DNA from 2 places in the Parageobacillus sp. G301 genome. Region 2 is predicted to be linked to the other one. Evidence: riboswitches for the same ligand, from Rfam matches in the RefSeq annotation. Region 2 holds a riboswitch; the other holds the start of a gene.
What was found. Region 2 has a riboswitch for S-adenosylmethionine ahead of QSJ37_RS04780 (hypothetical protein). Riboswitches for the same ligand answer to the same signal wherever they lie in the genome.

Region 1: it holds a riboswitch for S-adenosylmethionine, as region 2 does, so the genes downstream of both, QSJ37_RS07615 (bifunctional homocysteine S-methyltransferase/methylenetetrahydrofolate reductase) here and QSJ37_RS04780 (hypothetical protein) in region 2, are expected to answer to the same signal.

Annotation. Positions count from the first base shown of each region.
Region 1 covers NZ_BSDB01000001.1:1,489,493-1,493,566, reverse strand. Annotated here, with positions in the region: gene metH (methionine synthase) at 1-440, opposite strand, end outside; gene QSJ37_RS07615 (bifunctional homocysteine S-methyltransferase/methylenetetrahydrofolate reductase) at 433-2,283, opposite strand; SAM riboswitch class I at 2,360-2,463, opposite strand; gene QSJ37_RS07610 (helix-turn-helix domain-containing protein) at 2,619-3,176, opposite strand; gene QSJ37_RS07605 (L-lactate permease) at 3,302-4,074, shown strand, end outside.
Region 2 covers NZ_BSDB01000001.1:942,337-946,410, forward strand. Annotated here, with positions in the region: gene QSJ37_RS04765 (PaaI family thioesterase) at 1-399, opposite strand, end outside; gene QSJ37_RS04770 (AbrB family transcriptional regulator) at 497-1,558, shown strand; gene QSJ37_RS04775 (VOC family protein) at 1,631-2,014, opposite strand; gene QSJ37_RS04780 (hypothetical protein) at 2,042-2,374, opposite strand; SAM riboswitch class I at 2,450-2,557, opposite strand; gene opp4A (oligopeptide ABC transporter substrate-binding protein) at 2,664-4,074, opposite strand, start outside.

The sequences.
Region 1 (4,074 bases), 550 kb from region 2:
TGTTCTTCGTAAGCAGCAACTAATTGTTCGAACGTAATGCCTCCTGTAACGGATAGCGTTTTTGTCGTCGGTCCCATTGAACCGGCGACAAAGCGCGGCCATTCGGGAGTAGAGTAGGCGTCGGCTGCTTTGCGCGCAAGCTTGGCGGATTCGATATTTAACTCTAGCGCTAAATGGCCAAGATGATATTCATCTAATACAACGTTTGTCGCACCGAACGTGTTTGTTTCGATAATATCCGCTCCCGCCTGCAAATATGCTTCATGAATGCGCTCGATCACATGCGGAGCGGTGAGCGTCAAATATTCGTTGCATCCTTCGTATGCTTCTCCGCCGAAATCATCGGCTGAGAGCTTCGCGCTTTGAATCATCGTTCCCATTGCGCCGTCAATAATTAATATTTTTTTTTCGAGCTGTTGCTGCAATGTGATGTTATCCATGGAGTATCTTCCTTTCTTGCGCGGCTTGTTCTTTTTCATGAATGTAGCGAACGAGTTCGACGGTCATTTCATAGCGCAAAAACGGCGTAATTAAGTAGATGCCGTTAAATAAGTCAAAAGCGGCGTCAATGAGCGATTTGGCAATCGCGATTCCTTCGCGCGCCGATTGAACTGGGTCGTTCGCGCATGCCGCCATGCGGGAGCGGATTTCATCAGAAAGCGTAATTCCCGGCACTTCATGGTGAAGGAAATCGGCGTTGCGCGCGCTCACTAGCGGCATAATGCCAATGTAAATCGGCGTCTCAAGATGCTTCGTCGCTTCATACACCTCTTCGATTTGCCGCTCGGAATAAAGCGGCTGGGTGATAAAATAATGGGCGCCGCATTGAATTTTTTTCTCCAGACGCTCTACAGCCTTATCTAAATGGCGGACGTTCGGGTTAAAGGCCGCGGCAATCGAGAAGTTTGTTTTTTGCCCGAGCGGTTTTCCGGAATACGAAAGCCCTTCGTTAAATTGGCGAATGAGCCGGATTAAATCAAAGGACGATAAATCATAAACGGATGTCGCACCAGGAAAATCGCCGATTTTCGATGGGTCTCCGGTAATGGCGAGCACATCGGTGATGCCGAGCGTATGCAAGCCCATGAGGTGCGACTGCAAGCCGATTAAATTGCGGTCGCGGCAGGTAATATGAATAAGCGGACGGATGCCGAGCTGCTCTTTGACGATGGAGCCGAGCGCCATGTTGCTGATTCGTGGAGTTGCCAGCGAGTTATCAGCCAATGTCAACGCATCAATGTTCGCTTCTTTCAGCGCTTTGGCGCCTTCTAAAAATTTCGCGATCCCTAATTTTTTCGGCGGGTCAAGCTCGACGATCACCGAGCGCCGCTTACGTACGATATCTTGCAGCGGCGGTACGGCATTTGGTTCGTTTGTTTGGATAGAAATCGGAACATGACGTTGTTTAACGACTTTTTCTGTAATTGGTGTCCGATCGGTTAAGGCATTTGCTATCGCTTCGATATGTTTCGGCGTCGTGCCGCAGCACCCTCCAATCAGGCGCACGCCTTGCTCACGGAAGGCAAGCGCTGTTTCTTTAAAATAATCGGTGTTTGTTTCATAGATAAGCCGTCCGTCGCGATAATCCGGCAAGCTTGCGTTCGGATACGCGGAAAGAAACGCTTTTTTCGGCAGCGGCACTTCCTCGAGCGAACGAATCATATGATATGGACCGAGACGGCAATTTAGACCGATGACATCGGCTCCCAACTGCTCCAAGCGCGCCAACGCTTCAGAAAGGGGAGTGCCGTCTTGCAAGACGCCAACTTCGTGGAGGGAGACGTGCGCGATAATCGGCTTATCCGTTTCTTTGCGCGCGATTGCAAGAACCGTCTCTAATTCTTCTAAATCGTAATACGTCTCGAGCAACAAGCCGTCGATGTCCTCATTTAAAAGCACAAACAATTGCTCGCGAAACGTCCGCTTTACCTCTTCGATGGAAACGGCGCTTTTATTGATGCTCCGTAATCCGCCGATCGTTCCAAGCACATAGGCTTTATTTCCCGCCGCCTTTTTGGCGAGCCTTACTGCCGCGCGGTTAATGGATGGCACTTCATCTTCCAATCCGTAGCGGGCAAGTTTGACATAGTTGGCGCCATATGTATTCGTTTGGATTACTTCTGCGCCCGCGGCGATATATGCTTCATGAATGTGAATGATGTCTTCCGGTTTTGATAAATTTAGTTCTTCAAAACATCGGTCGACGCCGTGCGAGTATAATAGCGTTCCCATCGCGCCATCGGCGATGAGGATGCGTTCTTTTAAATCTTGCAAAAGCCCCACGCTCATTCCCCCGTTCTATGAAGATAGTAAAAGAAAAAAGCCTTCTATAAGAAGAAGACTTTTTATGTATCGTCTCTTCTTATCTTCCAGGCGCTTTCGCCTGTCTGGATTTAGCACCTTGACTTCCGCCAGGTTGCTGAGGGTTCACCGGGCCAGTCCCTCCCCCTCTCTTGATAAGAAATTCGTTATGAAGTTGTAGTCAAACGCTTCAACGATATAGTTAATATATAATGTAAAGCATTTTCTGAAAATATTCAATATAATGGAATCGTTTTCAAGAAAATATTCTATCCTCAATAGAAAAAAGCATAATGCTTAAAAAGTAGTGTTGTTCACTATAGTGAACGTATATGATTGGAATCAATGACTAGGTAGTAGTGGCATTCATTCTCCCCGATATTGATGAAACGATGTTCCATATCAGCTTCGTAGTACATCGAATCTCCTTCTTCGAGGTCATATGACTGGGTTCCGAGCACGACTCTTAACTTACCTTTAGCTACAGATATATACTCTTTTACTCCTTTTTTATGCTTTGGAAAAATACCGGACTCTTGTTTTGGCGGAATCCGATTGAAAACAAACTCAATTCCTTTTGATGGAAAAGAAGGGGATAAAAGATGCCGCTCAAAGCCGCTCCGTTCGTCTTTATATACATATCGTTCATCTTTTCTAATGATAATGACTTCGCTTTGCTCATCTTCCCCTAATAATTGTGAAAGAGTCATATCTAACCCTTCAGCGATCTGGCAAGCTACTTGAATCGTTGGATTTTTTTCTCCTCTCTCGATTTGCGATAACATCGAACGGCTAACCCCGCAGCGCTCCGATAATGCCTGGAGTGAAAGAGATTTACGCTTTCTCGCTTCTCGCACGTTTTTTCCAAAATTCATGACTGTCTTTCACCTCTCATTATATATTACACTATAGTGGAAATTTTGTCTTGACTTACAGTTTTTCTGTAGAGAATAATATATATATCCACTATAGTGGATAAAAGGGGAGGGGGGAATGTTCCATGCATGATGTGATTCATTTCTTATTAGCAGGGTTACCGATTTTATTCGCTCTTATTTGCTTGGTTTGGCTGAAAATGCCGGCGATGTACACCGCTGTCTGTTCGTATGGATTGGCTTTCGTATTGGCTTTTTTTTCTTTTGATGCATCGGTGCAGGATTTGCTTCATTCCTCTATTCGCGGCATATTGTTGTCCGGTACGGTTATTTATGTATTAGTGTTTGGGCTGCTTTTATACAACTTGCTGAATGAAAGCGGGGCAATGGATAGGATGTCTTACGGTTTATCACGCTTTTGCCGCTCAAAAGCAGAACAGGGGCTGCTTATTTCTGCCGCTTTAGGTCCTTTTCTAGAAGCGGTCAGCGGCTTTGGCATCGCTGTGGTGATCGCTGCCCCATTATATCTTTCGCTAGGATTTTCAGCGAAGAAGACAATGATGTTATCATTATTGACGCAGTCGGCCGTGCCGTGGGGAGCGCTTGCCATCGGTACGGTCATTAATGCAGAGTTGTCCGGAGTTCCTTTACATCAATTGGGGGAGTATAGCGCGATGGCAAGTGCGCCGCTATTTCTTTTTTATGCGGTTGTTATTGTGGCCATTAGCGGCGGCAAAAAGGCGATAAGACAATATTTTGATTCCATTATTGTCGTTTCGTTCGTGTTGTCATTTGTGACATGGGCTTCCAGCGTGTATATATCTACCGAACTGGCGGGCGTATTGGCGGGAGGAGCTGCCGCTTTTTTGCTCATTGTCTATTGGAAACTAAAGGCGTT
Region 2 (4,074 bases):
CTTTACTTTCCACTTTTTCGGATGAATTTCTTCGACCGTACCGATTGCCTTTAACGGAACTCCATGCGGCGTCGGTTTCAAGAACTCTACGTTCAAAGAAGCAGTTACAAACCGCGGTGGCACTTCTCCATCTCCTGGTTCGTGTCCGTTTTTGCGATGCAGCGCCAGTGCGGCGGAACCAGTTCCGTGGCAGTCGATTAATGACGCGATCAACCCGCCATAAACAAAGCCGGGAATAGCGATATGCTCGGGACGTGGCGTATAAATCGTGACCGTTTTCTCCCCTTGCCATCCGGTGCGGAAATGGTGGCCGTGCTCATTCATCCGCCCGCATCCGTAGCACCAGGCAAATTCCTCTGGGTATTCGTCTTGAATGGCATGTTTTACTTGTTCTTCCATCATTTCTCCCTCCCCTTTCCTTTTCAGTATATCACAATGAGCACATTACTTCCTTTTTCTTTTATTTTTCTTTACAATAGTGATAGGTTTACAGAGAATGGAAAGGACTACAGCAATGAAAGTGTTAGAAACATATATCGTCGCAGGACTGACCGGTTTGCTGTTTTATCATCTCCATTCCCCAATTCCATGGATGCTCGGAGCCATTACTGGAATGCTTGTTTGGAAAACGGTCATCAAGCGCCCAGTAGCGGCGCCGAAAGCGTTGTCGAATAGTGGATTGATTGTGTTAGGCACTTATTTTGGACTGTCGTTTACAAAAGAAACGCTATTAACGATTGCGCCATATATTGTTCCGTTTCTCGTTGCCACCGCATTGCTAATTGCTATTAACATTATAAACAGCATCGCGGTGACGAAATGGACACATATTGATAAAGTGACAAGTGTGTTTGCATCTGTTCCTGGCGGGCTGTCGGAAATGGTTGCCGCAAGTGAGTCGTTGAACGCGAATACTGCTTTAGTAACCATTTTCCAAACGATTCGTTTATTAACGGTCGTTTTTCTTGTGCCAACAGTCGTTGTCCATTGGTTGAACGGACACGCGTCGCCAGGAAACGCAACCGCTCAGGCGGCAGCTGTCTCTTCCGATGGTCATTACACTTGGTTTTTGTTAAGTATTTTCGGTGCGCTTCTTTTACGAAACATCATTCCGGCAGCATACGTCGTCGGGCCGCTTGCCGTAACGGCAGTTATGCATGCGGCTGGTGTGAACCTGCCGTTACTGCCTGTATGGTTGATTATTTTGGCGCAAATTAGTGTCGGAATAAACATGGGAGAACGCATTACCTTAGAAGATATTAAGCTTGGCGGAAAATTTAGCTGGGTATATTTCTTGCTTGCGTTAGTATTAATTGCTCTATCGTTCGGATGTGGCTACGTATTTGCGGAATTAACCGATCTTCCGCTGTCGACCGCGCTGTTGAGTCTTGCGCCAGGAGGACTTGTGGAAATGGTATTAACGGCGCAAACGGTCGGAGGAGATCCAGCGATTGTCAGCTCCTTGCAATTTGTACGTCTTCTTCTTGTCATTATCGTCGTACCGAACGTGCTGAAATGGGTATTTCGAAAATTTCCATATATCACCGAAACATCATGAAAAAACCGCTCTGTTTAAAGCTGAACAGAGCGGTTTTAGTTGTTAAGAGTCCAACAAGCATCTCCGCTTTTCTTACTTAGCCGGTTCATAAAATTCGATCCATTCACCATCCGGTCCAAGAAAGAACAAATATTTCGCCCCGTTTGGCAGCGTCGTAATCTCTTCCCATACAAGCGGAACGCCGAGCGATTGAATCCGTTCTTTTTCTTGTTCAATTCCTTCAACGGTAAAGGCGACGTGATGCACTTTTCCTTCCGTCGGCAAATTCGGATTATACCCTTCGATCAATTCGACAATGACTGAGCCATCCAACCCTAAAAACGCCAATTTCATTGTACCGTTCGTATGCGTCATCTCGCTAAGTAGTTCCAATCCGACTACCTCTTGATAAAACTTTTTCGATGTTTCGATGTCTTTTACTTGAATGCCGACGTGTTCAAATTTTTTTACTGCCATTATGTTTCTCCCCTTTTTCCATTATTTTCAAGATTGTGAAAATACCGATCGCAAATATGGAGTCATATGTACGATCGAAATTCCTTTTTCCTCTAATTCGCAAAAAATGTAGCGGTCAAGCGCATAAGGGCCAGCGGCTTTCCATTCTTCCACTTCCGCAAATGTCAGAAGAAGCGAAAACATCTTCCCTTGCGTATATCCGTATAGATGGAAAACATTTTGGCTGCTATCAAAATGAATCGCTGCCTGTCGGTCAAATTGCAAAAGCTGTTTTTGGACACAACGGGCGACATGGGAAGCAAACGATGCTACCGTTAAGTGTGCCGCCATATAGCTGCGAATCAAATCATTTTCGCGCAATCGACATTCCCACCTCCTTCTTTGCACATACATAAAAACCCCTTTCGCCATGAATGATGCGAAAGGGGGTAACCGTTCTTATCATCCAAAGCGAAAGACGCTTTGCGGGTTGGAGCACCTTGCGTAATACGCAGGTTGCTGTGGAGTCATAGAGCCCGATCTCTCGTCCACTCTTGATAAGACTGTATGCAGTTTGTTTTTATCTTATCATGGTGCCATTGTGATGACAATCATTTTTTGATTTTCACAAACGAGGAAGGGAGAGCAAAGGCGCTCTCCCCTCTTTTTATTATTGCGCTACTTCTGGTTTTTCGGAAGTGACACCAACATCTTTCCATGTTAATTTTGAGCTAGGGTCGACGGTAAAGTTTTTCACACGATTGTTTACCGCATAAATAATCGAGCGGTACAGAGTCGGGATGACAGGTACTTCTTCATTCATCAGCGCTTGCCATTCGTTGTAAATTTTCTTGCGGTATTCTTTATCGAATGCTTGCTCGGAATGTCCTTTTTCTAACAATTCATCATTTTTCTCGTTCACCCATCGAGAATAGTTAAACATCACATCGCGTCCATATAATCCATACGGGTCCACATCGGTTCCAGTGTACCACGCCGCGGCGAACACATCGACTTTCGGGTTATCTTTTTCAACCATGTCATAGAACGAGTTGAATTCCGCCAAGCGGCCATCAACCAGTTGCACATTCAAACCGACGTCTTTCCAGCATTGCATGTAAAATTTCGCCAGCGGTTCGGCAATATCCCCGCCGCTCATTGACAGGAAGTTAATCGTAAACTTCTTGCCGTTTGGATCTTCACGGAAGCCGTCGCCATCGACATCTTTATATCCTGCTTCATCCAGCAATTTTTTCGCCTTTTCTGGATCATACGTATATCCTTTTGCGTTTTTATCATGGTATCCTGGGAAGGATGGCGGAATTAACGTCGTTGCCGGGAAGCGTAAACCGTGATAAAGTCTGTCTGCGACTTCCTTGTTATTAATCGCGTATGCCATCGCTTGGCGAAGCTTTTTGTTTTGGAATTTTGGATTATCCATCACGTTTTCTTGCTTCTTCGCATCCCAGTGGCCGAGTTTAAAACCGATGTAGTTGTAAGCTAAATCAATTTTGCCGACAAATTGAATGTTTTTTGTCCCTTTCGCGTTGACATATTGATCTGTCGGGAATTCCGCAATGTCAATCTCGCCTTTTTTAAGAGCTTGCAATACGACTTGCGGGCTGACGACTTTTAAAATAACGCCTTTTAAGTTCGGCTTTCCGGCCCAATAATCGTCGTTGCGGACGAATTCGACCGATTCGCCTGGAACGATCTTTTTCACTTTAAATGGACCAAAACCAATTGGGTTTTTGCGGATTTTATCCGATTTCGCCAAATCTTTAATCGGAACATCTTTTAAATAATGTTTTGGAAGCGGATATGCCCAAATGCCTGTCAGCACAGATGGATTGGCATGTTTCCATGTAATGGTTAATGTTTTGTCATCAATGACTTTAATTCCGGAAATTTTGTCCGCTTTTCCGCTGTGGTATTCCTCCATGCCGACAATATCTTGAATGAGCGCGTCTCCGTAGCGGACGCCCGTATAATCTTTATGGCCGATGACTAAGTAAGCGTATTCTAAATCTTCCGCTTTCACAGGCTCACCGTCATGCCATTTGACATTATCTTTAATTTTG